One region of the Lysinibacillus sp. AR18-8 genome, then DNA from elsewhere that is predicted to be linked to it. Evidence: riboswitches for the same ligand, from Rfam matches in the RefSeq annotation. Region 1 holds a riboswitch; each other region holds the start of a gene.

Region 1 (10,134 bases):
GCTCTATGCGAAAGCGAAGCAACAGCAGCAAGTAAGTAGCCCAGAACGTATAGCTTTTTCACCATTTACAAAAATTCTATTGATTTCTTTGTTCTACAACCCCCTGGAAAAGGCTACATGACTACTGTAGCCTTTTTATAATATTAATATCTTTCTCCCTTACATTCTCTTACGAAAGAGAGTCTATAGAGTAAATATGAACAAACTATTTCATATATAAAATATGTATGTTTTTTCAATTACTATTTTCATGGTGCTTGTTGTTTTGTTCCTCTAATATGAGGATAAGTGGAGGAATCGATATGAATATACAGGAGATACAGCAATTTTTAAGTCTATATCAGACAGAACAAAATGAATCAGAACTTTGGTTAAAGAATAGATTACAGGCAGTTAAGGATGCAGGTGAATATCACCCAACAACAGAGGAGCTAGTTTTTGGCGCACGGGTGGCATGGCGAAATAGCAATAAGTGTATTGGACGTCTGTTTTGGCAGTCACTGCATGTGGTAGATGCACGTGATGTTTTAGATGAAAAGGCTATTTTTCAAAAATTACTACAACATATTGATTATGCGACAAATCATGGGAAAATTCGTCCAACTATAACAGTGTTTGCTTCAGATAGAGTACGGATTTGGAATCATCAACTAATTCGTTATGCAGGCTATGAAACAGATGCAGGCATTATTGGAGATTCACAGTCCATTAAATTTACAAAAGTGTGTGAGTCGTTAGGATGGAGAGGTAAAGGAACTGATTTTGATGTACTACCACTCGTTATACAGGTGGATAATCGTGCTCCTCAAATGTTTGTAATTCCTGAAGAAAATATAGTAGAGGTCTCAATCCGTCATCCAGAGTCAAACGATGTGGAAAAATTAGGAATGAAGTGGTATGCCGTACCTATTATTTCTAGTATGCGTTTTCAAATGGCTGGAATTGATTTTCAAGCAGCTCCATTTAACGGCTGGTATATGGGAACAGAGATTGGTGCACGAAATTTAGCAGATCATGATCGTTATAATATGTTACCTGCAATTGCGGAGATTTTTAATCTTGATACAACCAAACAAGCGTCTCTTTGGCGTGATCGTGCTTTAGTAGAACTTAATATTGCTGTTCTTCACTCATTTAAAGAAGATGGTGTGAGCATTGTTGATCATCATACAGCAGCTCAGCAGTTTAAATTGTTTGAGGAGGCAGAAAAATCAACAGGAAGAGAAGTTACAGGCAACTGGACATGGTTAATCCCACCACTTTCCCCTGCCACAACTCATATATTCCATAAACCCTATGTAAATATTTATCATACACCAAATTATTTTTATCAAAAACCATGCTATTAGTGTAAAAGAATTGTTTACTTTCGATACTTTTGATGAGAGAGGGCTTACTATGTTAGATCAGCAAATTCCCAATATCCCATGGAGACAATTGACGACACCTTATGGTAGAGGTACAGCCATACCTAAGTTGATAGAACAGGAGCAATACACACAACTGGCTGAATTAATTGAACATCAAGGTACACTGTGGCAGGTGACACCATGGGTTTTGCTTGTCCTGCTAAAAAAGCTTACTCGTAAAAAATTAGAGGCTGTCTCCTTACAAGAGGTACAGTTATATTTAGCTGTGGCACATGCTATTACCAAGGATTATCTCGACCCAGTCAATACTGTTAAAAATATGCAGGAGCTATTAGACGTCAACTATTTGTGGATAGAAAATGAGGATAATGATGAGCAGGAGTGGGAGAAAGAAACGCCAAAGGGCTATGAGGAGCAAGCTTTTGTAGGCTATTACTATTATAGTTATATGCTTTTACAAGAGGCTGTTCCTATTTTTTCTACTATAACAGCTCGTAATAATGAAGCATCAGGATGCCTTGCTGAATTGCTAACATTACTCCAGCAACCCGACAATTAAGTAATGTTTAAACACTATATAGAAATAGAGCAGATGGAGGAATCTAATCCACCTGCTTTATTTAATTTTAATGCACATACTCATCCTTAGATGCTCTCATTGAGCAAAAGAAGAGTAACATTGCTACAACGACAAAGAGCCATCCCGCAATATTCCAGCCACCAAATAAATCATGCAAGTAGCCAAAAAGAATAGGACCGATTGCGGCAAATAAATAACCCAAAGATTGTGCAAAGCCTGATAAATCTGCTGCTTCAAATGCAGTACGAGTCCGGAGAGTGAAGAACATCATTGCTAGGGCGAATGAAGAACCACCTGCTAACCCTAGAAGAACCATCCACAGTACCCCAAGACTTGTCCATTCCATGACAACCCCAACAAAGCCTACTAAATAGAAGGATGTAAACATCAATACAAGTGGGCGTTGAGAAGTCATTTTACCAGCAATAATAGGCACTGCTAAGGCCATTGGTACTTGTGAGAATTGCATGATTGAAAACATCCAGCCAGCTTTATCAGGTGCTAAACCTTGAGCAATATAGATCTCAGGTATCCAAGCTGCTGTTGTGTAGAATAATAAAGACTGTAAACCCATTGCCCCTGTGACAGCCCAAGTAACAGGTGATTTCCATAAAGGTGTACTGGTCTTCTTAGATGTAGTAACTGGTTCTGGTTTATTTGATTTTAGTTGAGGTATCCAAATTAAGATTGTAATTAGAACGAGTATGAGTGCAATGGAAAGTGCACCTTGCCAGCCTAACGATGAATTAGCTATCGGATAGCTAATACCAGCACCAAGGCCAGCAGTAAAATTCATGGACATGGTGAAAAAGGCCATTAATAAACCCACATGATAGGGAAATTTCAACTTCAATAATCCTGGAATTAGTACATTTCCAAAAGAAATGGCTACGCCAATTAGCACAGTACCCAATAGAAGTAATTCTGTAGTACCAAGTGAACGTAGGACAATTCCTAAAGCCAAGAGAAAAGTGGATAAAAATAATGTTAGCTCAAGCCCTAGTTTGCGTGCTACAACTGGTGCAAATGGAGATATAACAGCAAAAGCCAGCAATGGTATCGTTGTTAGAAAGCCTGCCAAAACATTAGATATTCCAAGATCTTCACGGATAAAGGATATAATTGGGCCAACAACAGTTAGTGGCATTCGTAATGTAGAGGCTATAAAGATAACTCCAAAGACTAAAAGTAAGGTTGTTCCTTTCCAGCTAATTTTTTTACTTGGAAAACTAGTGGAATGATCATTTGTAGTCAAAATAAAATCCCCCCTAATAATAACCATTCTAATTGAACTACTATAACACTTTATCACACTATTAAAAATAGTAGAAGATTCATAAAATACAGAACATTTGTGGTTGTATTGAAATGTCTATGGTCTTATGTTAGTATAATAAACATCATAAATTTAATAATTATATGCCTCACGTTTGTATTGAGGTAGAGGTCGCGATATTTATAAGTATGCTAATTGAAATGACAAGCATTGATGAAATTAGTTGAAAGGAAATATTGCCGAAGTGTGAGGGGACTTGAAAACCTCATGCTGGGGCTGTCTCCGAAAGGAACAGAACTGTCACGTTTGCACAACGTGTTGAGCTATCATGTAGGAAAAACTGAGGATTAATGTAGCCATCACAGTGTATATGTGATGGCATTTTTTTGCCTCATAAATAGGAAGGAAGCTATATCGTGAGTGAAATAAAAGTAAATCAGCTCGGACATAAAGCACCGAAGCTGAAAAAAGAATTAAAAAGCCGTCATATTACAATGATTTCTTTAGGCGGTACAATTGGTACGGGACTATTTTTAGCCAGTGGAGGAGCAATTGCTCAGGCAGGTCCTGGAGGAGCATTGCTTGCCTATGCTTTAATCGGTATTATGGTGTATTTTTTAATGACAAGCTTAGGGGAAATGGCTGCCTATATGCCATCCTCAGGTTCATTTAGTACGTATGCAACCAAATTTGTAGATCCTGCCTTGGGCTTTGCATTAGGCTGGAACTACTGGTATAACTGGGCAATCACCATTGCTGCCGAAATTGCTGCTGTGTCATTAATTATGAAATATTGGTTCCCAGATAGCTCATCAGCACTTTGGACAGTATTATTTATTGCTGTGGTATTGACGTTTAATTTACTATCCGTAAAAAGTTATGGTGAAAGTGAATATTGGTTTGCCATGATTAAAGTAGCAACGGTTATTGTTTTTATTATCATTAGCTTACTAATGATTTTTGGTATTTTAGGTGGGCAGGCTCCTGTAGGTTTCACTAATTTCTTTGTTAGTGATGGGCCATTCCATGGTGGCTTCCTTGCTACATTTGGTATTTTCCTAGCTGCAGGATTTTCATTCCAAGGAACAGAATTACTAGGAATTACAGCTGGTGAAACAGATGATCCTGGTAAAAATATTCCGAAGGCTGTTAAATCTGTATTTTGGCGTATTCTTTTGTTTTATATTTTAGCGATTGGTGCAATTGGGATGTTAATTCCATTTACAGACGAACGTTTATTATCAGAAGATATCGCAGTATCACCGTTTACACTAGTGTTTGACCGCCTAGGTATTGCCTTTGCTGCTTCATTAATGAATGCCATTATTTTAACGGCTATGCTGTCAGCAGGAAATTCAGGACTATATGCATCTTCTCGTATGTTATGGCAATTAGCAGTGGATGGACATGCACCTAAATTTTTTGCAAAGCTAAGTCGTAGAGGTATTCCGATTTATGCACTTATGGCAACATTAGCTGTAGGCTGTTTAGCATTTTTGGCATCCTTCTTTGGCGATGGAGTGGTTTATATCTGGCTATTAAATGCTTCTGGAATGTCTGGCTTTATTGCATGGCTAGGTATTGCGTTTAGTCATTATCGTTTCCGCCGAGCGTTTGATGCACAAGGCTTAGATCCAAAGTTATTACCTTATAAAGCCAAATTATATCCGTTTGGACCATTATTTGCTTTTACAATTTGTATGATCGTAGTCATTGGACAAAATTACACAGCCTTTACAGGCGATAAGATTGATTGGTACGGTATCCTTGTTTCGTATATTGGGATTCCATTATTTTTAGCATTATGGTTTGGCTATAAATTAAAGCACAAAACAAAAATGCTTCCACTTGAAGATTGTGATTTAAAAGTTGAAGATTAAATAATAGAGCTGTTCTATAAACCAAAGAGTGATGGTTTATGGATCAGCTCTTTTTTCAACACTCATAAACAAAATCTCTCTAATCAAACATCATAAATATGGTAATGTAATATACATATGGAAATTGGGTTTGATAGGAGAGGTGCATCATAGTGCAAAAGCATATTTTACTTGTAGAAGACGATGAAGCCATTCGTGAAATGGTTGATAATTACTTAACGATGGAAGGTTTCCAGGTCACAACAGCGACTAATGGCGAAGAGGCATTACAAAATTGTTTGCAAAATATCTTTGATTTGGTCATCTTAGATATTATGATACCTAAATTAAATGGATTGGAAGTATTAAAGATTATTAGAGAGCAGGCAGCACTTCCTATCATTATTATGTCTGCAAAAGACAGTGATGTTGATAAAGCATTGGGCTTAGGGTTAGGGGCAGATGATTATATTGCTAAACCCTTTTCTATGCTAGAATTTTCAGCACGTGTAAAGGCTGTTATCAGAAGAGCTACGAAATACTCTAGTCAAGCTGAACAAAAGCAAGAGGTCCTTGAAATTGATAATTTAAAGATAGATATCGTTAATTTCTCAATAACAAAGAGCGGACAAGAGATAAAGCTGACATCAAAGGAATTTTCCATTTTAAAATTGTTTGTGACAAATCGTCACAAAGTTTTTACCAAAGAGCAAATTTATCAGATGATATGGAAAGATGCCTATTATGGAGATGAAAATATTATAAATGTACATATCAGAAGACTCCGTGAAAAAATAGAAGATGATCCGTCACATCCTCACTATATTAAAACCCTATGGGGAATCGGCTATAAATTTGAAGGGTAAAAATATATGATATTTCTATTATTATTAATCATTGTATTGCTAATCGGCATTCTTATTTTTCAATGGAAAATCAAGAAGGAACAAGAACGTGCTATCCAATATATTCATCGAAAACTACACGAAATTGTGAATGAACAGACGTATGAAAAGATTCTAGTAACAACTACAAATTCAGAAATTCAACAGTTACTTATTACACTGAATACTTTGCTAGATCAACATCAAAAAATTCAGGCTACACATCGTAAAATGGAAAATTCTACGAAAAAGATGTTGGCCAATATTTCGCATGATCTTAAAACGCCTTTAACCGTTGTACTTGGCTATATTGAAATGCTTCAACTTCAAAACGGGATTAGTGACGAGGAACAGCAACGTTTACTTACGGGTGTACATGCTAAAACATTAGAAGTATTAAAAATTATTCATACATTTTTTGACTTGGCAAAATTAGAGGCTGGGGACACAGATTATCCAAGCACTAAAATCAATGTCAGTGAAATATGCCGAAAAAATGTTTTGTCTTTTTACGATTTGGTTACTTCATTGGGATTAGATATTAAAATTGATATCCCTGAAAGCTCCATATATGCACTTGGTAATGAAGAAGCATTAAATAGAGTGCTAAACAATCTACTGTCTAATGCTATTGCATATGGAGCAGATGGCAATGTAATTGGAATTACTATAAGAAACGATGAAGCCAATATTGATATTGATGTGTGGGATTGTGGCAAGGGCATTGATGAATACCATATCGATCGCGTTTTTGAAAGGATGTATACACTTGAGGATTCTCGAAATAAATCTTTCCAAGGTAGCGGTCTGGGACTAACGATTACAAAGCGGCTTGTAGAAATAATGAATGGCTCGATCCGTTTATCGAGTATTCCCTATGAAAAAACTATTTTTACGATTTCGTTAAAGCGAATGATGTATTGAATCCATTATGCTTGTAGAGCTTTAATGCTTTGCAGGCTTTTTTACTTAAGAAATTTGTAAGAATGCAGTAATAAAATAGAGAGTTTCATTTTTTATAATGAAACTAGTCACAATTGAGGGAGAGAATTACATGACATACATTGTAAAAACAAATCAGCTTACGAAAGTGTACGATGGAAAGGAAGTTGTTTCTGCTGTCAATATGAACGTTAAGAAAGGTGAGATTTATGGATTTTTAGGTCCTAATGGTGCGGGTAAAACGACTGTTATGAAGATGCTAACTAATCTTACGAAACCTACAAGTGGGGATGTAGAAATTTTGGGGGCGAAATTGACGGACAAATCCTATGAAATACTAAAAAGAATGGGGACAATTATTGAATATCCTATTTTTTATGAAAAATTAACGGCTAGAGAGACCCTGGAATTACATTGTGAATACATGGGTTATTATGATAAGAAAGAAATTGCACATGTTCTTAATTTAGTAAAGTTATCGAATACAGAGAATAAGCAGGTTAAAGATTTTTCTCTGGGGATGAAGCAAAGATTAGGCATCGCAAGGGCCATTATTACAAAGCCAGAGTTACTTATATTAGACGAACCAATTAATGGATTGGACCCAGTAGGGATAAAGGAGTTAAGAGAGCTTTTCAAGATGCTTTGTAAGGAGTACGGCATAACTATTATTATCTCTAGTCATATTCTAGCTGAAATAGAACAATTGGTCGATACAATAGGTGTTATTAAGAAGGGAAGGCTCATCACTGAGGTAGCAATGGATACTATTAATCGTGATCAGGTCAATTATACTGAAGTGATCGTAAGTGATGGGAAAAAGGCAGCGTTTATTATTGAAAGCGAATTAAACATTACGAATTTTAAGCTGATGGATGATAACTCTATACGTATATACGACTCAACAGTATCCCAACAAAGCCTATCGAGAGCATTAATTGAACATGACGTTGAGATTGAAGAGATTAGTAAAAATACTAGTTCATTAGAGGATTATTTCTTAAAGCTAATCAATGGAGGTGTTGTCCATGCTTAATTTAATGCGTTTAGAAATGAAAAAATTTCATTTAGGTTCATATGTTAAAGGAGCAATTATCGCTAATTTTGTTATTCTTGGTTTTTTGTTTATGATTTTATTTATTTCTAAAGTGGAAGGAGACCCAGGGCTTGAAAATTATGAGGTTGCATTCAGTGTTATTGATTCATTTGTAAGAGCAGTTTTTATGATTTTTGCTTCTACGTTAATAGCTAAGTTAATCATCGGAGAATATAAATTTAAAACCATTACATTAGCCTTTATGTATCCTATAAGTAGAAAGAAATTAATGGTCGCAAAGCTTGCTATTGTCATGCTATTTACTTTCAGTATGATCATTATCTCCAATGCTCTTATTACAACCATTTTTTGTATCATAAGCGATCGATATGAATTAATTCCTGATGTACTATCTAGTTCTTTAATTATCCAGCAAATACCTTCTGTATTGATGAATGCGATTGCTGCCTCAGGTATAGCTTTAATCCCATTGTATTTCGGGATGAGAAAATACTCTATACCGACAACTATCATTTCATCTATTATAATTGTGTCTGTAACTTCGTCAAATTCAGGTAACTTTACTTTAAACGATATTATTATTATTCCAATTACTTTAGCAATCGTGGGTCTTGGTATTGCTTATTTAGCCATTAGAAATATCGAAAAGGTGGATGTTTAATCAAAAAGATACCAGGTGCTCATTGCTATAGAGTACCTGGCTTTTTGTTATCCAAAAATTGTTTCCCACAGTAAGTAAATATTTAACGTAACAACAACGACTACGACAAACCAACCTAAAACAGTTGTAATACGGTGATTAACTAGGCTTCCCATAATGTCTCGTTTACTTGTAAACATAACAAGAGGGACAAGTGCAAAGGCAATACCAAATGATAAAACAACTTGACTAAGAACGAGAGCATAGGTAGCATTCACACCAGAGGCAATGATTGCAAGTGGTGGCACCATGGTAATCGCTCTACGTAAATAAAGAGGTATTTTTCTTTGAATGAAGCCTTGCATCACTACGTCACCAGCTAAAGTCCCTACAGAGGAGCTAGCAAGCCCTGCAATAAGTAAACCAAGACCAAAGGAAATGGCAGCCATTGGGCCCAGAATATCTTTTAAGCCATTATAGGCAACATCTAAATCTTCAACTACAACGCCTTGGGTATGGAATACGGCTGCGGCAATGATGAGCATGCTCATATTGATGGCACCAGCAATAATCATAGCGATGATAATATCGATAAATTCAAAACGGAAAATACGTTTTTTTTCTGCCTCATTTCGACCAATAATACGACTTTGAGTTAAAGAAGAATGTAAGTAAATAGCATGAGGCATAACGGTTGCACCTAAAATACCTGTTGCTAATAATAGTGAATCTACACCTTCAAAGTGTGGTGTGAACATGCCAATCGCCACATCGCCCCATGCTGGCTGCGCTAAAAATGTTTGGAAGGCAAATGCCAATACAACAATTAAAACCATTCCAGAAATTCCTGCTTCAAAGGCTCTAAATCCTCTTCTTTGCAACTCTAAAATAGCGAATGAACCTACTGCTGTAATCAATGCGGCGGGAAGCATTGGGATATTAAAAAGTAAATAAAGCCCTAATGCTGCTCCGATAAATTCCGCGAGGTCTGTGGCAATGATGACCAATTCCGCCTGTATCCATAAAAAGATAGATGTTTTTTTAGAAAAATGCTCGCGTGCTACTTCAGGTAAATTTTTTCCTGTCGCAATCCCAAGCTTGGCAGACAGGGACTGAATTAACACGGCCATTAAATTAGAAAAGGCTATAACCCAAAGTAGCAGGTAGCCGTATTGAGAGCCTGCTGTAATATTTGTAGCAAAATTGCCAGGATCAATATAGGCAACTGCTGCAATGAAAGCAGGTCCTAAAAATGGCAAGAATCTTCGCCAACCTTTTATATCTCCATCTAAAACCGCCTCTGCAGACGATTTTGTGACTCGTTTGTAAACCATATTGTTCCCTCGTTTCAAAAAGTATCATCAGTGAAATAAAGTTTCCTATAGGAAAATAAGATATTAGTATTCTAACGCTAGGAATAAAAAAAGTGAAGTAGTTTGCTTTATCCTTCTATAAGTATGTGCCATTCTCATCATTTTCTAATTAGACTTTCACCACTTGTATCGTATACGATGAAAAGAAAAGGC
Region 2 (10,134 bases), on a different contig from region 1:
AGATGGTGATGATTTTAAAGAAGTAAATGATCGCTTTGGCCATGAGACGGGCGATGCGTTTATTCAGCGATTCGGCAGTTCCTTGAACAAAACAGTTCGAAGCCATGATATGGTTATTCGAATAGGTGGCGATGAATTTATTGTCATCTTAACTGGCTTAACAAGAGATCAGGAAAAAAGACATCATCAAATTATGCATATTATTCGACGGATTCGCGATGAATTAGCAGAAGGCTGGATGATAGAGGACCATCTTTTTACACCAACTGCTTCAATTGGCATTTCCTATTACCCAGACCATGCTCGAACATTGGATGAGCTAATGGATTTAGCTGACCAAGCATTATATAAATCAAAAGAGTCGGGGAAAAACAACCTCTCCATTTCAGATATACACTAAAAAGTCTGTCCACAAGGTTTTCCTTGTGAGACAGACTTTTTATTTGATGTTATGCTATAACAGTATAGGGATAAAAATCCTACATCGTTATTTTGGAATAGAAGGTGATATGATGCCTAAGAAGATATTGTTGGTAGAAGATGAAAAGCATATCGCTCGCTTTGTCGAACTTGAATTACAACACGAAGGCTATGAAGTAAAAACTGCCTTTGATGGTCGAGAAGGATTGGCTTTGGCAACATCGGAAAATTTTGATGTACTTTTACTGGATGTGATGTTACCAAGTATTAATGGGATTGAGATTTGCCGTCGCATCCGAACACAATCACAAGTACCGATCATTTTATTAACGGCACGAGATGCTGTGATGGATCGTGTAGCAGGACTCGATGCAGGGGCTGATGACTATATCGTCAAACCTTTTGCGATTGAAGAGCTGCTGGCTAGGATACGGACGATTTTACGTCGTGTCACCCCAGAGCAGACAAGCAGTGAATCTTTATGCCTACGGGATATTGAAATAGATGTAGCTGCCTATGAAGTTTTCGTTCAGGGGAATAAACTTGATCTAACAAAGACAGAATATGACTTATTGAAACTATTAATTGAGCACAAAAATAGAGTATGTACACGAGAGCATATTTTAACATCCGTTTGGGGCTATGATACGGATATCGAGACCAACGTGGTAGATGTTTATATCAGACATTTACGTACAAAGCTCCCTGGGGCGATGAATGATTATATTGAAACCGTTCGTGGTGTTGGGTATGTGATGCGAGAATGAATAAGTTAAGAAATTATTTACGTCAGCAGTCCCTGCAAAAAAAATGGATGCTGACCTCAAGCAGTGTCATCTTTATTAGCTTTACGATTATTTGTGTAGTCGTCTATCTTTCTCTGCATACATGGTTATTAAATGATGAGGAGAGTAAGGTCAATCGGACAAGTAAGGATATCATCTCTTTTTTAGAGTCCCAAGGTCCTACAATTACCATTCAGCAAATTCAGCAAAATACAGGCTTGCTCAAATCGATTGCGGATCGTGATGAGACGGTCCGAATATTTAATGCTGATGGGGTGGATATTTTACGAATCAATGATACCTCTGCTGCTGCACCACTTAATTCGTTGCAAGAAATTTTTGAGATGACCATTGATAAGCAGGATGTGCTGGTCATCAATGAACCGATTCGGATGGGCTTTTTCCAAGGCTATATTCAGGTGATTCATCCGTTAACTAGTTTTCAATCTCTCATGCATTATCTTTTGACAGCCATGCTGATTGCAGGGTTAGGAGCCTTAGTGTTATCTGGCTCTATTGGCTATTATCTAGCGAACTATTTAATGAAGCCACTACACGAATTGCGTGCATCCATGAAAACTGTGATGGATCAAGGATTTAAGGAGCCTATACAGCTAACCTATACATCACATGACGAAATTGGTGATTTACTAAAGATGTATAATGCCATGATGAACGAGCTGCAAATCTCATTTACCCAGCAGCAGCAATTTGTCGCCGATGCTTCTCATGAGCTGCGTACACCGATTCAAGCAATTGAAGGGCATCTTTCTCTTTTAAAAAGATGGGGCAAACATGATCCTGCCATATTAGAGGAATCCATTGATACCTCCTTAACAGAAATTGCTCGTATGCGCAAAATGATTGAGGAATTATTAGAACTTGCACGGCGTGAGGAAAAAGATGAAACAAGTGAGGCCAATGCATTAGTGGTCATCGAAGCAGTGATGGATGAGGTAAAGCTTGTTCATCCACAAGCGCGAATATCGCTGTCGAAACATGGTGAAATTGGTCCGTTATTTATCACCGAAAATGCACTAAGTCAAATCGTTCGTAATATAATAGAGAATGCCATTCGTTATTGTGAAAAAATTCCTGAGATACAAATTTCTATTTCTGTTGCTGGAAATTATGCATGTTTAGAAATTACTGATAATGGTATAGGAATAGCACAAGACAATATTCCGTTTATCTTTGATCGTTTTTATCGAGTGGATGAAGCAAGAAATCGCCAAATTGGTGGAACAGGCTTAGGGCTTAGTATTTCGAAGATGTTACTTGAAAAATACAATGCCACAGTAGAAGTCAAGAGTGAGGTTAATATTGGAACCGTTTTCTCGCTGAAAATCCCGCTAAAATATTAAGAAAAATACACGCTTTATTTCATTATTCTATCCTTTGCGAAAAAAATTGCTTAATTTGCTAAAAAGAGTTGTATTTTTTGTGAAGAGTAGTAAGATTGAGATGGAAAAAACGTTCTTTAAAATATGGAAAAGTAGTGAGAAACATTCTTTTAAAGAACGGCTAAATATTATATAATTAATTGCAATTTAATTAATGGAACTGCCGAAAGGCAAAATTTGGAGGTCATTTTTCATGTCGAACAACGTTACAACTGTAAGTTCTCCATGGTCAGCTTTCTCTGGTCCTAACCTAGGATATGTGATGGAGCAATACGACTTATTCTTACAGTCTCCTGAAGAAGTAGAACCGGAGTTAGTTTCTTTATTCCAACAATTTGGTGCACCAGTAGTAGTAGAAGGTGAAGTAGCTGTAGCTAGTCATACAGCAGCGGCTCCTGCTGGCGATTACAAAAAAGTGTTAGCCGCTGTAAAACTAGCAGATGCAATTCGTTCACGCGGTCATTTAGCAGCAGATATCTATCCTCTGAAAAACCGTGAACTACAAACAGCTCAAATTGAAGAAAGCGCGTTCAACTTAAGCGCTGCAGATTTAGCTGAAATTCCTGCAGCAATCTTCTTCAAAGATGTGCCAGCAAACGTGAAAAATGGTAAGGATGCAATCGACTATTTAAAAGCTATTTATACAGATAAAGTAGCATTTGAATATGGTCACGTAGTAGCTACTGAAGAACGTGATTGGATTCAAGCGCAAATCGAATCAGGCTCATTCAAACAAGCATTATCTGCGGATGAGAAGAAAGCCTTATTAGATCGTTTAACTCGCGTTGAAAATTTCGAGAAATTTATTCATAAAACTTTTGTAGGACAAAAGCGTTTCTCTGGTGAGGGCTTAGATACGCAAATCGTTCTATTTGATGAAATTATTAAAACGGCAGAAGCAAAAAATGTGGAAAACGTACGTATTGGTATGGCACACCGTGGTCGCTTAAACGTTTTAACACACATTTTAAATAAACCTTATGACATGATGTTCTCTGATTTTGCACATGTTTCCAATGATTTATTTATGCCAGAGCATGGCCGCCTTGAAATTACAAAAGGTTGGACAGGTGATGTGAAATACCACATGGGTGCTTCTTACAACCGTGAATCCGGTATGAATGTGAAATTGGCTTACAACCCATCTCACTTAGAAGTGGGCAATCCAGTAGTACTTGGTGCTACTCGTGCAACACAAGATGATACATCTAAACCAGGGCAACCTATTTTTGACCGTACAAAGGGCTTAGGCATTCTTGTACACGGTGATGCTGCATTCCCAGGTCAAGGGATTGTAACAGAAGTGTTAAACTTCGCTAAAACAGAAGGCTTTACAACAGGTGGAACAATCCATATTATCGCAAACAATATGATTGGATTCACAACAGAACATTATGATTCTCGTTCTTCTGTGTATTCTTCTGACCCTGCAAAAGGCTATGAAGTACCAGTAATCCATGTCAACGCAGATAGCCCAGAGGCAGTAGTGCAAGTTGGACGTTTTGCGGCAAACTACCGTCAAACATTTGGCAAAGACATTATTGTGGACTTAGTAGGTTACCGTCGCCATGGTCATAATGAAACAGATGACCCAACAGTGACAAACCCAGAAACATACAAATTAGTGTCTAAACATGAAACAGTGCGTGCATTATATGGTGCACAATTAGTGGCAGAAGGTCTTGTAACTGCTGATGATGTAGCTGCACTAGATACAGCTATCTATGCAGAAATGCAAGCAGCCTATGACCACGTCAAAGAAATGGCAGAAAAAGATGATCATCATCATTTAGAAATGCCAGAAGAATTAAAAGTAGAGTTCCCACAAATTGATACAGCAGTAGGTGCGGAACGTTTAGAAAAAATCAATGAAGAGCTTTTAGTGTTTGAAGAAAACTTTGAACCACAGAAAAAGCTTGGTAAAATCTTAGAAAAACGCCGTGATGCTTATGCGTCTGCAAAAGTGGACTGGGGTCATGCTGAAACTCTAGCGTATGCAACGATTATTCAAGATGGCACACCAGTACGCTTTACAGGTCAAGATGCACAACGTGGTACATTCTCTCAACGTCACTTAGTACTGCATGATAAAAACAATGGCAATGTCTTCACACCACTACACCATATTTCTGGTGCGAACGCATCCTTTACAGTACACAACTCTCCACTGACTGAAGCTGGGGTGGTAGGCTTTGAGTATGGTTACAACCTAGAAAATAGCCATGTACTAACAGTATGGGAAGCGCAATTCGGTGACTTTGCGAATATGGCACAAGTGATGTTTGATAACTTTATTTCAGGGGCACGCTCAAAATGGGGTCAAAAATCTGGTTTAGTTATCCTTTTACCTCATGGTTATGAAGGTCAAGGTCCAGAGCACTCTTCAAGTCGTATGGAACGCTATTTACAAATGTCAGCTGAAAATAACTGGTTTGTAGCGAACTGTTCAAATGCAGGAAACTACTACCACTTATTACGCCGTCAAGCAGCATTATTAGGTACAGAAGGGGTACGTCCACTTGTAGTCGTATCACCAAAATCATTATTACGTCACCCATTAGCTGCGGCGAATGCTGAGCAATTAGCAAATGGTTCATTCCAAGAAGTGATTGAACAACCAGGCTTAGGGGCTAAACCAGAAGCTGTAGAGCGTATCGTTTTAGGTACAGGTAAAGTGATGATCGACTTAGCAGAGCGCGTGAAAGACGGCGAAGGCTTCGATCACCTACACATTATTCGTGTAGAACAACTTTACCCATTCCCAAAAGAGCAAGTAGCTGGTATCATTGCTAAGTATCCTAATGCAAAAGAGATTGTTTGGGTACAAGAAGAACCTAAAAACCAAGGCTCATGGAATTATGCATTAGAAACATTATATGAACTTTCAGAAGGTAAAAAACTTCGCTATGTAGGCCGTCCTGCAATGAGCTCAACTTCTGAAGGGGATGCAGATTCTCATAAAGCAGCACAAGCAGCTCTTATTGAAGAAGCGGTTGCTGAGCCAGTAAAGGTTAAATAACATATATCAATTTTTGAAACCGGGCTACTTGCCCTTAAGCAGTAGCCCTTCTATGTGCGTCATGCACGTTAATCAAAGGAGGAAATGAAAGTGGCTGAAATTAAAGTCCCTGAATTAGCAGAATCGATTACAGAAGGTAGTATCGCACAGTGGGTAAAAAAAGTGGGCGATCGCGTTGAAAAAGGTGAATTCATCGTTGAACTTGAAACAGATAAAGTAAACGCTGAGATCATTTCTGAAGAAGCAGGTGTATTAACACAAATTTTAGCTGAAGAAGGCGATACTGTACTAGTTGGTCAAGTTATCGCAGTAGTAGAAGCAGGCGAAGGCGCAGCAGCAGCTCCAGCAGCGGCAGCACCAACTGAGGCAGCACCTGCACCAGCAGCGCCACAAGCAGCACCTGCACCAGTTGCAGCAGCTCCAGTAGTAGAAGAAACTTCTGGTGAGCGTGTAGTTGCATCTCCAGCAGCACGTCGTCTTGCACGTGAAAAAGGTATTGACCTTGCAGCGGTATCTCCAGTAGATCCACAAGGACGTGTACGTGTACAAGATGTAGCAGCTCATGGTACAGCACCAGCAGCAGCACCTACATCCGTAGCAACTTCAGGAGGCCCAGTAGTATTCACACCAGCAGCTAATTCTGACCGTGTAACAATTGAAAAAATGAGCCGTCGTCGCCAAACAATTGCAAAACGTTTATTAGAAGTTAAACAATCAACAGCAATGTTAACAACATTCAACGAAATTGACATGACAAACATCATGGCACTTCGTAAACGTAAACAAGAAGAGTTTGTAAAAGCAAACGACATCAAACTTGGTTTCATGTCATTCTTCACTAAAGCTGTTGTTGCAGCACTGAAAAAATACCCATACGTAAATGCTCAAATCTCTGGCGATGAAATTCATTTAAATAACTTCTTTGATATCGGTATTGCTGTATCGACTGAAGAAGGTTTAGTCGTACCAGTTGTACGCGATGCAAATAGCAAAAACTTTGCAGAAATCGAAAAAGATATTGCTAACTTAGCGACAAAAGCTCGTGATAAAAAATTAGGCTTAAATGACATGGCTGGTGGATCATTCACAATCACAAATGGTGGTGTATTCGGTTCATTAATGTCAACACCAATTATGAACGGTACGCAAGCTGGTATTTTAGGTATGCACTCAATTGTAAACCGTCCAGTTGCAGTAAATGGTGAAGTTCAAATCCGTCCAATGATGTATGTAGCACTTTCATACGATCACCGTATCATCGATGGTAAAGATTCTGTAGGATTCTTAAAAACAGTTAAAGAATTAATCGAAAATCCTGAAGATTTATTATTAAATTCATAATTCCATTAAACCCTGCGAACAATGTTCAGCAGGGTTTTTTGTATGACGAAAGGTATTGACCGATTCTATGCTTGAAAGAGTACGAATGTTACATCGTTTAGAGGAGCAAAGAAAGAAAAAAACGCAACTTTTCTCACATATAGAACATACTCTATAATAAATATTTGTTGTAATTTTCAGAAATATCAACAAAAGTTCAACGATTTAAAGTGGAAGCAGAACGCACAATATCCTAATATTGTCATTAGTCAGAAAAATGTTAAAATCGTCTTGACGAACATATTAGTTTTATAGTAGTATCTAAATATCAATTAAATAAACAAACCTCACGAATTGTTACCAGTGAGGTAGAGGCGCGGTATTTATTAGTTCATTGTTGAGTAAAAGCAAGCGAAGACGCAATGAAGAAGGAAATATCGCCGAAGTATAAAAGGAGCTCGTACTTTTATACTGGGTCTGCAGTGAATAAGTGCAGGACTGTCCTAGTAAATGGATTTCCAGATTTACTAGGTTGTGCTATCTCGGAAACATGGAAATTATAGTGAGGATTTGGGCAACTGTCATAAAAGGTAAGACCTAAGTTCAATAAACTTAGGTCTTTTTTAGTACAGTTGTCTTATTTTTTTACAGAAAAGGGGAGTTTTTCATGAAAAGAAAATGGTTGTTAGTAATGATCTCTATCATGACGGCAATTGTGCTAGCTGCATGTGGCACAAGTGACAAAAAAGAGGGCGGTTCAAGTGATGCTGGAACTGACAAAGAAGAAGGTGGCGGTGAATTCCGAATTGGAATGGAGGCTGGCTACCCACCGTTCAACTGGACACAGCAAGACGATGCAAATGGCGCAGTGAAAATTGCGGATAATGCAGAGTATGCAGGTGGCTATGATGTACAAATGGCAAAGAAAATCGCTGAAGGTCTAGGCAAAGAGTTAGTCATTGTTAAAATGGAGTGGGACGGTTTAGTTCCAGCGCTACAATCAAACAAAATTGATGCAATTATTGCAGGTATGTCACCAACAGAAGAACGCAAGAAAACAATTGATTTTACAGAAAACTATTATACTTCTGATTTTGTTATGGTTATTAAAAAAGGTAGCAAATATGAAGGCGCAAAATCGATTCAAGACTTCTCAGGTGCTAAAATTACATCACAATTAAATACATCAAACTACACAGTTATCGATCAAATTAAAGGCGTAGAAAAGCAAACAGCAATGGAGAGCTTCCCAGCAATGCGTGTGGCGTTAGAAGCAGGTAAAATTGATGGCTATGTAGCTGAACGTCCAGAGGGCATTTCCGCTTCTGCTGCCAACGATAAATTCACATATGTAGCATTTGAAGAAGGCTTTGATACAGACCTATCAAATACTTCAATTGCTGTAGGCTTACGTAAAGATGACGCAAATCGTGAAAAAATCAATGAAATCCTAAAAGGCATTTCAGAAGATGATCGTCAAGCGATTATGGAAGAAGCTATTTCTCAACAACCCGCAGCACAATAATGACATGGCACGGACTAGCAATTAGTCCGTGCATGATCATTTCATCATTATCAAAATGAGAACCTCTCTACATAATGATAATGTCCTAGCGTGACAAATCATAGAATAGTAGAAAGAGCTAGGACACAAAAGAAATAAGCGAGCAAGATGACATTGTTAGGAGGAACATCATGAGTCTTGAATGGATACTTTCAATTATTGAAAACAACTGGCAAATGTTTTTACGAGGTGCGTATTATACGTTACTGATTTCGAGTATTAGTACAATTATTGGTGCATTTATCGGATTTTTCATCGGAATTATGCATACGATTCCAGTTCGTAAAAAAGGTGTGAAATTTTATAGCTTAAAGCTCATTAATTTTATACTAACATGCTATGTTGAATTTTTCCGTGGTACACCAATGATTGTACAAGCTATGGTTGTCTACTACGGATTAGATATCGCATTCGGTATCGATATGCACTTTATTACAGCAGGTATTTTAGTCGTTTCCCTCAATACTGGGGCATATATGGCAGAAATTGTTCGTGGCGGTATTGTATCCATTGATAATGGTCAATACGAGGCAGCATCAGCAATTGGCATGAATCACTTCCAAATTATGCTTCATGTTGTCTTACCACAAGTAGCGCGTAATGTTTTACCAGCGACAGGTAACCAATTAATCATGAATATTAAAGATACAGCCGTATTAAATGTCATTGGAGTAACGGAATTATTCTTCCAAACAAAATCAATTTCGGGTAACAACTTCCGTTATTTCGAATCATTCTTCGTTGCATGTGTTCTTTATTTCATCATGACATTTACCGCATCTCGCATCCTTCTGTATGTTGAAAAACGTCTAGATGGTCCTGATGCCTATCAAAAAGAACAAAAAGAAGCCGTATAGGGGGACGCACAAATGGCAGTCATTAAAATCGAGCATTTAAGTAAATCATTTGGACGTAACCAAGTGTTAAAAGATGTGAATTTCCAAGTGGAAAAAGGGGAGGTAGTTTGTTTAATTGGCTCCTCTGGCTCTGGTAAATCCACATTGCTTCGTTGCATAAATTTATTAGAAACGCCAAGTGGCGGTCAAATTATTTATAAAGGGGAAGACATCCTAGATGAAAAGCACAATATTCAAGAATATCGCACACATTTAGGCATGGTGTTCCAGCAGTTCAATTTATTTAACAACCACAATGTCATAAGTAATTGCACGGTGGGCCAAATCAAAGTGTTAAAACGTTCGAAAAAAGAAGCAGAAGAAACGGCGCTTAAATACTTGAAAATCGTTGGCATGGATCAATATGTGAATGCCAAGCCCCGTCAACTCTCAGGCGGACAAAAGCAGCGTGTGGCCATCGCTCGTGCCTTATCAATGAATCCTGATGTAATGCTATTCGATGAGCCAACATCCGCATTAGACCCAGAAATGGTGGGTGAGGTATTAAAGGTAATGCGTCAGCTAGCAAACGAGGGTAATACGATGCTCATCGTGACACATGAGATGGAATTTGCCAAAGAAGTAGCAGATCGTGTTGTCTTTATGGATAAAGGTGTAATTGTGGAAGAAGGCCCTCCAGCACAAGTATTAGTCAATCCACAACATGAACGTACGAAGGAATTTTTAAAGCGTACATTAAAATAAGCACAAAAAAGTGAGTCCAACC
Region 3 (10,134 bases), on a different contig from region 1:
AATGTGTACAATTACCTTCCAAGGTTTGCTTGTACTATCACATGGGTCAATGCTTAGCACCTTGTGTGAAGGAAATTGAAGGTCAGGTTTATCAAGAAATGATTGAGGATATGACGAAGTTTCTAAATGGTGGTGTGGAGGCAGTCAAAAAAGAGCTTGAAGTTAAAATGCTAGCAGCTGCAGAAAACCTGGAATTTGAGCGAGCGAAGGAATTCCGAGACCAAATTGCCCATATTGATACGGTTATGCAGAAACAAAAAATAGTTTCAAGTGATACAACAAATCGAGATGTATTTGGCTATGCTGTTGAAAAAGGATGGATGTGTGTTCAGGTTTTCTTTGTACGCCAAGGAAAGCTGATTGAGCGCGATGTCTCAATTTTCCCCATCTATCAAGATGCAGAGGAAGAATTTTTAACATTTGTTGGGCGCTTTTATGAAAAGCCAGAGCATATTAAGCCAAAAGAAATTTTTATTCCACAAGCCATTGATGCAGCTATCTTAACAGAATTATTAGAAATTAAAGTGCTCACACCGAAAAGAGGTCAAAAGAAGGAATTGGTTGAATTAGCTACCAAAAATGCTGAAATTGCTGTGGCAGCTAAATTCCAGCTAATAGAGCGTCAGGAAGAACGTACGATTGGTGCTTGTGAGGCACTTGGTGAAGCAATGGGTATTAGTACACCTTTACGAATTGAAGCTTTTGATAATAGTCATATGCATGGAACGGATGCAGTGTCTGCTATGGTTGTTTTCATTGATGGGAAGCCTGCGAAAAAGGAGTACCGAAAATATAAAACGCGTACAGCAGCCAAGCATGATGATTACGGTGCAATGCAGGAGGTTATACGTCGTCGCTATATACGTGTTTTAAAGGAAGGACTACCATTACCAGATTTAGTCTTAATTGATGGTGGTAAGGGACAAATGGAAGTAGCCCGTGAAGTACTAGAAGATGAGCTTGGTCTTGTTATACCGATTGCTGGTTTAGCCAAGGATGATAAGCATAATACATCTCAGCTCTTGTTTGGTGATCCACCAGAAGTGATTAGCTTAAAACGTACAAGTGATGGCTTTTATTTATTACAACGAATTCAAGACGAAGTCCATCGCTTTGCTATTACCTTCTTGCGTCAACAGCATGAGAAGCATGCCATTCAATCTGTATTAGATCATATTGAAGGGGTAGGACCAAAACGAAAGCAACAGCTGCTTAAACATTTCGGTTCAGTCAAAAAAATTCGAGAGGCGAGCGAGCTAGCATTACAGGAGGCTGGGATGCCCGCTAATTTAGCAAGCCAAATTTTTAGCTATTTTCAGCAACAATCATTGTCAAAGGAATAGGCATGTGCTATGGTTATAAATAACATTGTTTTCAATGTTATGAAGAGTCAACTGCGTGACTAGTTTGTTTACGCAAAGGCTTAATGAATTGAATACATTCACTTTAAAGTGATGATAGAGGTGCAAGATTCAAGAGTAACACGATGGAGGATGGACAAGTCCAGAGATATTGTGTGAAAGGGGAGCTTGCCGAAGTACAGGATTGTTGTTCCATTGTTGTACTGGTTTTGCATTTAAGAAATGTAAGACTGTCGATTCTAAACGTTTCGGAGAGCTATCACACATGCGCAAGTTACGATTATTGTACATGTTATAGGCAGCTTTCACGTTATGTGGAGGCTGCCTTTTAGTTTTCTAGAAACGGTTTTACCCCCCATAATTTGGTGAAATACATGAACTGGAAGGGAGAACGAAAGAAATGGCTAAAATCGTGATGAAGTTTGGAGGAGCTGCATTAGCTTCTACTGAACAAATCCAAGAGGCTGCTAGGAAAGCGATTGCTGAAAAGGACAAAGGATTGGATGTAGTAGTGGTCGTTGCAGCGATGGGACACACTGCGAAAGAGATGAAAATGATGGTACACCAACTAACTGACGATGTGTCGAAAAGAGAATTAGATGCAGTTTTGTCAACTGGATCTCAATTATCTAGTGCTTTATTTACCATCGCTTTGCAGGAAGCAGGCTATGAGGCTGTGTCTCTAACTGGATGGCAAGCTGGTATACATACGGATGGTATGTATCGACATGCTCGTATCGACTATATAGATATTAGTCGTATGGAAGAACATTTTGCACAGGGACAAATTGTGGTTATTGCTGGAGAACAAGGGATTGACGAAGTGCACAATATCACCACGCTTGGAAAAGGTGGAGCTGAAACAGCTGCTGTTGCACTTGCCATAGCGTTGGAAGCGGAGAGAGTAGATATGTATACAAATGTGGATGGTGTTTATACAGCAGATCCACGATATGTTCCCAATGCCCAAAAGCTTCAAGAAATTTCATATGATGAAATGTTGGAATTATCGAATTTAGGGTCTCATATCATACATCCTCGTGCGGTGGAGTTAGCGAAGAAATTTCAAATGCCTGTTATTATACGTTCAAGTTTAATAGAATCAGTAGGCACTTTATTGAAGGAGGAAGTGGAAATGGAAAAAAATTTAGTCGTTCGTGGTGTTGCATTTGAATCAGATATTATTCGTTTAACAGTAGGGTATGATGCTTTTTCCAATGCTTCATTAGCAGATATATTTACGGTTCTTGCAGAGAACCGTATTAATGTAGATATTATTGTCCAAGCCATTATTGATGGGTTGAAGCCAACTGTATCGTTTTCCATTTTAAAAGAGGAATTTGCGGAAGCATTACGTGTTTTAGAGGATAGTAAATTATCACTTGGATTTAGTTTTGCTGACTTCGAAATTGGACTAGCAAAAGTTTCTATTATTGGTTCAGGCATGGCTTCCAATCCAGGCGTTGCTGCTCGTATGTTTGATCGGTTACGTCGTGAAAATATCCCTGTAAAAATGGTTAGTACTTCTGAAATAAAAGTGTCCGTTGTTGTACCACAGGATGATATGATCCAAGCAGCTAATGCTCTCCATGATGAGTTTAATTTAGAGCAAGCACTTTACATATAATAATAGAAGAAACAGCATTTTATGTAATTGACCGAAATAAAAGGAAGAAAAAAGAAGGATTGTCATCCCATTCTTTAATGGGAGACAATCCTTTTTAATTATTCTGTGGGAATGGTATTCATAATACGTTCTTTAACGTCCCATTTGACTGTAAACATGACGTATTGTTGCTTTTCCCGTTTTTCATTATAGCATTCTGTCAGGTAGCCTTTAGCTAGTTGAATTTGCTCTGCTATAAATCCTGCTTCAAGTTTAAAGCTACGCTGCTTTATTTGAAGAATTTCAGGGTCATTTGTCAACTGGAAAATACGTCCATCTTTTGATTCCTTTATGAGTTCTAATGTACCCCAGCAGGCATCTGCGAAAAATGCGATAAGTTCATCTTGACTTTTACATGGGAACTTGCGAGCAAGCTCTTTACCTGCCCAATAAAGGACGTCATCTTCATGTTTACCAAGTATAGAAGATAGAATATGATCACGAATGATCTCATAGCCAAATGATGAGATTGTAGGAGATGGAGTGTTTAACATTGTTATCCTTCTTTCTTAGAATTTTCTTAAAATTTAACGGTAATAAAGTAATGATAGATTTTTCGAGAAAAAACGACGCATCATGTACTAGATTAGTTCTTTAATAAGCTCTATGAAAAACTCCGAGTTGCCTTGACGCTCGTAGCTCTTGAGAGTACAATAAACATGTCATAATATTGTACCATGATGAAATACACAGTCAATGAAGTATCATTTACAAAATGATGACTTCTTTTGTTGTGCTATTTTAAGTACTAAGGGGGGTAACAGTCTTGTCGAAAGATCGAGAGTTTTTATGGCGTCGCTTACATTCTCTACTTGGGATCATTCCAGTAGGTCTGTTTTTAACGATGCACCTGTTCATTAACTTTACAGCAACAGGCGGGGCAGAAAGTTACAACGATGCTACCGCAGTAATGGAAAAGATTCCATTCCTTATCCTAGTTGAATGGATTGTCATCTATATTCCATTAATGTTCCACGCATTCTATGGTGTCTACATTGCATTCACTGCTACACCAAACACAGGACGTTTCAGCACGTACCGTAACTGGATGTTCTCTTTACAACGTTTTACTGGTGTATTCTTAGTGATATTTATTGCATGGCATATTTTCCAAACTCGTATTCAAAAAGCACTTGGCACACACGTTGATTACGACATGATGGCGAATATTGTTGCTAATCCATTCATGCTTGGATTCTACATTGTTGGTATTTTATCAGCAACTTTCCACTTATCTAACGGTTTATGGGCATTCCTAGTAAGCTGGGGTATTACACAATCTCCTCAGTCTCAAAAGATCGCTACTTACGTAACAAACATTCTTTTCGTAATTCTAAGTGTAGTTGGTGTGGCTGCTATTTTAGCTTTCGTATAATTCAATAGAAGCTACGATAGAGCACATGCAATCATTGCAATTTTTTAAGAGGAGTGAGAAATAATCATGGCGAAAAGCAAAATAATTGTTGTCGGCGGTGGTCTTGCCGGTCTGATGGCAACGATTAAAGCAGCTGAAGTTGGTACTGAAGTTGATTTATTCTCATTAGTTCCTGTAAAACGCTCACACTCTGTTTGTGCGCAAGGCGGAATTAATGGTGCGGTAAATACTAAAGGTGAAGGGGATTCTCCATGGATCCACTTTGATGATACAGTTTATGGTGGGGACTTCCTAGCGAACCAACCACCAGTTAAAGGTATGTGTGATGCAGCACCTGGCATTATCCACTTAATGGACCGTATGGGTGTTATGTTCAACCGTACACCAGAAGGACTTTTAGATTTCCGTCGTTTTGGTGGTACTTTAATGCACCGTACAGCTTTCTCTGGTGCAACAACAGGTCAACAATTACTATATGCGCTAGATGAGCAAGTTCGTTCTCATGAAGTAGCTGGTTTAGTAAATAAATATGAACACTGGGAATTCCTTGGTGTTATTATCGATGAAGACGGCGTTTGTCGTGGTATCGTAGCGCAAGATATGCGTACAGAAGAAATTAAATCATTCCGTGCAGACGCTGTTATTATGGCGACTGGTGGCCCTGGTATTATCTTCGGTAAAACAACAAACTCTGTTATTAACACAGGTTCTGCTGCTTCTATCGTTTATCAACAAGGTGCTTCATATGCGAATGGTGAATTCATTCAAATTCACCCAACAGCGATTCCTGGAGATGACAAAAACCGTCTAATGTCAGAATCAGCTCGTGGTGAAGGTGGTCGTATTTGGACTTATAAAGACGGTAAACCTTGGTACTTCCTAGAAGAGAAATACCCAGCTTATGGTAACTTAGTACCACGTGATATTGCAACACGTGAAATTTTCGACGTTTGTGTAAACCAAAAACTTGGTATCAATGGCGAAAACATGGTATACCTAGATCTTTCACATAAAGATCCACATGAATTGGACGTTAAACTTGGTGGTATCATCGAAATCTATGAAAAATTCGTAGGGGATGACCCACGTAAATTACCAATGAAAATTTTCCCAGCAGTTCACTATTCAATGGGTGGATTATGGGTTGACTACAATCAAATGACTGAAATTCCTGGTCTATTTGCAGCAGGTGAATGTGATTACTCTCAACATGGTGCAAACCGTCTTGGTGCAAACTCATTATTATCTGCTATCTACGGTGGTATGGTTGCAGGACCAAACGCAGTAGACTATGTAAAACACCTTAAAAAGCATGCTGAAGATCTTCCACAAGAGATTTACGATGCTCGTGTAAAAGAGGAACAAGCGAAATGGGATGCTATCATGAAAATGGAAGGCACAGAAAACGCTTACTTACTGCATAAAGAGCTTGGTGAAATGATGACTGCTACAATGACTGTAGTACGTTACAATGATCAGCTTGAAGATACATTGAAAAAACTTGATGAGCTTACTGAGCGTTGGAACAACATCAACATCAATGATACGCAAAAATGGAGCAATCAAGGCGCACACTTTACACGTCAGCTTAAAAATATGTTAGTGCTTGCAAAAGTAATGACAAAAGGTGCACTATTACGTAATGAATCTCGTGGTGCACACTATAAACCTGATTTCCCTAACCGTGATGATGAGAACTTCTTAAAAACAACAATGGCGAAGTTTGACCCAGCTACTGGTAATCCAATCATCACGTACCAAGAAGTCGACGTTTCATTAATCCCACCACGTAAACGCGACTACTCTGCGAAAGGAGACTAAAAGTTATGCAAATCGCAGCTAATACTGGAAGAATGGTCAAAGTGGAAATCTTACGTCAAGATACACAAGGCGGCAATAGCTACTGGCAAAAATTCCAAGTGCCTTACCGTCATGGTATGAACGTAATTTCAATTTTAATGGAAATTCAAAAAAATCCTGTTACTGAAGATGGTGTAAACACATCACCAGTATCATGGGATATGAACTGTTTAGAAGAAGTTTGTGGTGCATGTTCAATGGTGATCAATGGCCGTCCACGTCAATCATGTTCTACACTAGTAGACCAATTGACAGAGCCGATTAAATTGGAGCCAATGAAAACATTCCCTGTTATTCGTGACCTACAAGTTGACCGTGAACGTATGTTCAACGCGCTTAAAAAAGTTAAAGCATGGGTACCAATCGATGGTACGTATGATTTAGGTGAAGGTCCACGTATGCCAGAAGGTAAACGTCAATGGGCTTATGAACTATCTAAATGTATGACTTGTGGTGTATGTATGGAAGCATGTCCAAACGTGTCTGAAAAAGCTTCATTCATCGGACCAGCTCCATTATCACAAGTACGTCTTTTCAACACTCACCCAACTGGTGCTATGATTAAAGATGAACGTTTAAATGCGATTATGGGTGACGGTGGCCTTGCAAACTGTGGTAACTCTCAAAACTGTGTTGCTGCATGTCCAAAAGGGATTCCTTTAACAACATCCATCGCTTCATTAAACCGTGCAACTACAGTGCAAATGTTCCGTAACTTCTTCGGTTCTGACCACTACGTAGACTAATATACGGACAAGCTGAACTCCCTTACACGAAGTGTAAGGGAGTTTTTTATAGTTATAGAAATGAAATTTATCAAGTTGTTTATTTACATTTTTTCTATGATAATATAGCATTTTCTTTTATAATGAATATGTATTCATTTTGTTTGCCGTTGATTGATAAAAGACGGGCAATTACATGACAGGGGATGGTATATCATGAAGGCAAATTATATCGATAATTTTCAAGAGTGGGAAAAGGGTTTTTCATTTTTTAGCGAGGTACGAGTGCGATTTTCAGAAACAGACATGTATGGTCATATGAACAATACGATTAGCTTTACATATTTTGAGCAAGCAAGAATTGATTACTTCAGACATTTAGGAATTTTAATGCCCCCAGTTGGAGAAGAGAATGTGAAATCTATACCTATTGTAGCCGATTTACAATGCGATTATGTAAAGCAGGTTTTCTTTGATGACGTACTACGAATCTATACAAAAATCGCGCAAGTTGGGAATTCGTCGATGGACATTCACTATCTAGCAAAAAATCAAAAGGACGAAATCTGTTTCACTGGTCGTGGAACAATTGTACAAATGGATCCTCGTACAGGTAAAAGTGTGCCGATTTCAGAGGAAGAAAAAACGAAATTCATTCAGTTGGCCATTCTGCCTCACTAGTTCAATATATAAGTATATGTAAATTTATTGAAATAGTAGGTTTTGCTTTTTACGTAAAATTTATGAATGTAACAATGTAATTTTCGAAATTTTTAAGGAAACATGGAATAATCATGCAAATAGCCGTCACCGCTTCCTGCCCCTTAACATAAGTTACAATACGTGCGGGGGAGGAGGGTGTAACTGAATGAATGGCTCTCATCATCGTTCTCTTTTAACAAACCGAGAACGTGAAATATTTGCGCTTTTATTAGCTGAAAAAACAACGAGAGATATTGCAGAGCAGCTTGGTATTAGTGAAAAAACAGTGCGAAATCACATTTCCAATACAATTCAAAAGCTAGGTGTAACGAATCGATCTCAGGCGTTAATTGAGCTGTTACGCTTGGAAGAATTTAAATTAGACTAATGGACACTTGCTATTTCGTGAAAAAAACGACAAAATAGAACTATTCAACGTATTTTTAGGAGTGAAATAGTTATATGTCGGATGAAGTAACAAAGCACTCACCTGAAACCGTTGCAACGGTTGAAAAGGAATTACGCTATATAGCGGCCATCGTGAAGCAAAAGGGAAGAGAAATTGTTTCCGATTATGCGATTACGCCGCCACAATTTGTTGCATTACAGTGGTTAGAAGAGCTTGGTGATATTACAATTGGCGAATTATCAAACCGTTTATATTTAGCTTTTAGCACGACAACAGATTTAGTGGACCGAATGGAGAAAAATGAATTAGTCAAGCGTGTGCGTGATGAAAATGATCGCCGTGTCGTTGTCGTTCATCTTCTCGAAAAGGGCGAACGTATCATTCAAGAAGTAATTGAAAAAAGACAGCAATATTTGCAAGAGATGCTTGTTGGTTTTAATGAACAAGAAGTCGCGCAATTATCAAGCTATTTAGAAAAACTACATGTACACATGAAACAGGATTGAGGCGGAAAGTATGAATGCCCCGATAGGCGTTATTGACTCAGGAGTAGGCGGTTTAACCGTAGCAAAAGAAATCATGAAGCGATTGCCAAACGAAACGATTTATTATATTGGCGATACAGCAAGGTGTCCGTATGGTCCAAGAAGTCGTCAGGAAGTACGGAATTTTACTTGGCAAATGGCAAAAGCACTCGAAAAAATGAATGTTAAGATGCTCGTTATAGCTTGTAATACAGCGACTGCAGTAGCACTCGAAAGTTTACAAAGAAATATGCCTTTTCCAGTACTAGGTGTTATCAATGCTGGCGCACGTGCAGCTGTAAAAAAAACGAAGCGACATGAAGTCGTTGTGCTTGCAACAGAAGGAACAATTAAAAGTGGGGCGTATGAAGAAGCCTTATTGTCACTCAATACGTCAACACATATTATTCCACTAGCTTGTCCCACATTCGTACCACTTGTAGAAAGTGGCGAATATAAAGGTGACTTTGCAAATAATTTAATAGCAGAAGGCTTAAAGCCGTTGAAAAATCGACAATTTGATACGGTTATTTTAGGGTGTACACATTATCCTATTTTACAAAAACAAATTGAAGCTGTTGTCGGAGAAGATGTGAATGTTTTATCTTCTGCGGAGGAAACAGCAAAGGATGTACAGGAAATGTTAGCGTATAATGGCACTTTAGCAAATGCAAATGCGGTGCCTGCTCATAGATTTTTTGCAACTGGTTCTGTCCCAATTTTCCGTTCGATTGCTGAGAATTGGTTAGAGCAAGGTACTCTCGACATAAAACGTATCACATTAAAATAAAAAATCAGCTTAGCAACAGGCTAGGCTGATTTTTGCCGTTTTCAGCATTGTACATAAGCCACCGAGTACTTTTTTGATGGCACAAATTATGATAAGATGAGGGCGCGAAAGTTTTTAGGAGGAACGATATATATGACAAGATATGATGGTAGAAATGCAGATGGGCTACGACCTGTGAAAATAGATAGTGAGTATCTATTACACCCTGAAGGCTCCGTATTAATTCAAGTAGGCAATACAAAAGTAATTTGCACCGCAACGATTGAAGACAAGGTACCTGGTTTTCTACGTGGGCAAGGGAAAGGGTGGATTACAGCCGAGTATTCCATGTTGCCTCGTGCAACCGCTCAACGGACACCACGTGAATCCTCTCGTGGGAAAGTCAATGGTCGTACAATGGAGATTCAGCGCTTGATTGGGCGTGCATTGCGTGCTGTAGTCGATTTAGAAGCGCTAGGCGAACGTACTGTATGGATTGACTGTGATGTCATTCAAGCGGATGGCGGTACTCGTACAGCATCCATTACGGGAGCATTTGTTGCCATGACACAGGCCATTGCTAAATTTGCTGAAGAAAAGCCATTTGAAAAATTCCCAGTAATAGACTTTTTAGCAGCTACAAGTGTTGGGATCGTTGAAGAACAAGGCGCTATTCTTGATTTAAATTATGTAGAAGATGTGGCTGCAGCTGTTGATATGAACATTGTGATGACAGGCGCAGG

The links. A riboswitch is a leader RNA that binds a small molecule or an ion and turns the genes downstream of it on or off. The one in region 1 is predicted to bind lysine.
Region 2: linked by a shared signal. The riboswitch ahead of BFM98_RS05730 (transporter substrate-binding domain-containing protein) and the one ahead of BFM98_RS21810 (amino acid permease) in region 1 are both predicted to bind lysine.
Region 3: linked by a shared signal. The riboswitch ahead of BFM98_RS12160 (aspartate kinase) and the one ahead of BFM98_RS21810 (amino acid permease) in region 1 are both predicted to bind lysine.

Annotation. Positions count from the first base shown of each region.
Region 1 is NZ_MDGU01000052.1:407-10,540, forward strand. It holds gene BFM98_RS21795 (nitric oxide synthase oxygenase) at 303-1,349, shown strand; gene BFM98_RS21800 (hypothetical protein) at 1,399-1,929, shown strand; gene BFM98_RS21805 (CynX/NimT family MFS transporter) at 1,997-3,205, opposite strand; lysine riboswitch at 3,384-3,560, shown strand; gene BFM98_RS21810 (amino acid permease) at 3,643-5,106, shown strand; gene BFM98_RS21815 (response regulator transcription factor) at 5,259-5,951, shown strand; gene BFM98_RS21820 (sensor histidine kinase) at 5,958-6,893, shown strand; gene BFM98_RS21825 (ABC transporter ATP-binding protein) at 7,024-7,947, shown strand; gene BFM98_RS21830 (ABC transporter permease) at 7,940-8,629, shown strand; gene BFM98_RS21835 (Nramp family divalent metal transporter) at 8,677-9,942, opposite strand.
Region 2 is NZ_MDGU01000006.1:211,040-221,173, reverse strand. It holds gene BFM98_RS05755 (diguanylate cyclase domain-containing protein) at 1-400, shown strand, start outside; gene BFM98_RS05750 (response regulator transcription factor) at 513-1,187, shown strand; gene BFM98_RS05745 (HAMP domain-containing sensor histidine kinase) at 1,184-2,569, shown strand; gene BFM98_RS05740 (2-oxoglutarate dehydrogenase E1 component) at 2,802-5,627, shown strand; gene odhB (2-oxoglutarate dehydrogenase complex dihydrolipoyllysine-residue succinyltransferase) at 5,718-6,968, shown strand; lysine riboswitch at 7,309-7,495, shown strand; gene BFM98_RS05730 (transporter substrate-binding domain-containing protein) at 7,615-8,472, shown strand; gene BFM98_RS05725 (amino acid ABC transporter permease) at 8,643-9,368, shown strand; gene BFM98_RS05720 (amino acid ABC transporter ATP-binding protein) at 9,381-10,112, shown strand.
Region 3 is NZ_MDGU01000014.1:10,645-20,778, reverse strand. It holds gene uvrC (excinuclease ABC subunit UvrC) at 1-1,343, shown strand, start outside; lysine riboswitch at 1,451-1,628, shown strand; gene BFM98_RS12160 (aspartate kinase) at 1,762-2,988, shown strand; gene BFM98_RS12155 (YslB family protein) at 3,087-3,521, opposite strand; gene BFM98_RS12150 (succinate dehydrogenase cytochrome b558 subunit) at 3,794-4,402, shown strand; gene sdhA (succinate dehydrogenase flavoprotein subunit) at 4,469-6,223, shown strand; gene sdhB (succinate dehydrogenase iron-sulfur subunit) at 6,229-7,008, shown strand; gene BFM98_RS12135 (acyl-CoA thioesterase) at 7,204-7,668, shown strand; gene BFM98_RS12130 (helix-turn-helix domain-containing protein) at 7,856-8,077, shown strand; gene BFM98_RS12125 (MarR family winged helix-turn-helix transcriptional regulator) at 8,152-8,604, shown strand; gene racE (glutamate racemase) at 8,615-9,412, shown strand; gene rph (ribonuclease PH) at 9,545-10,134, shown strand, end outside.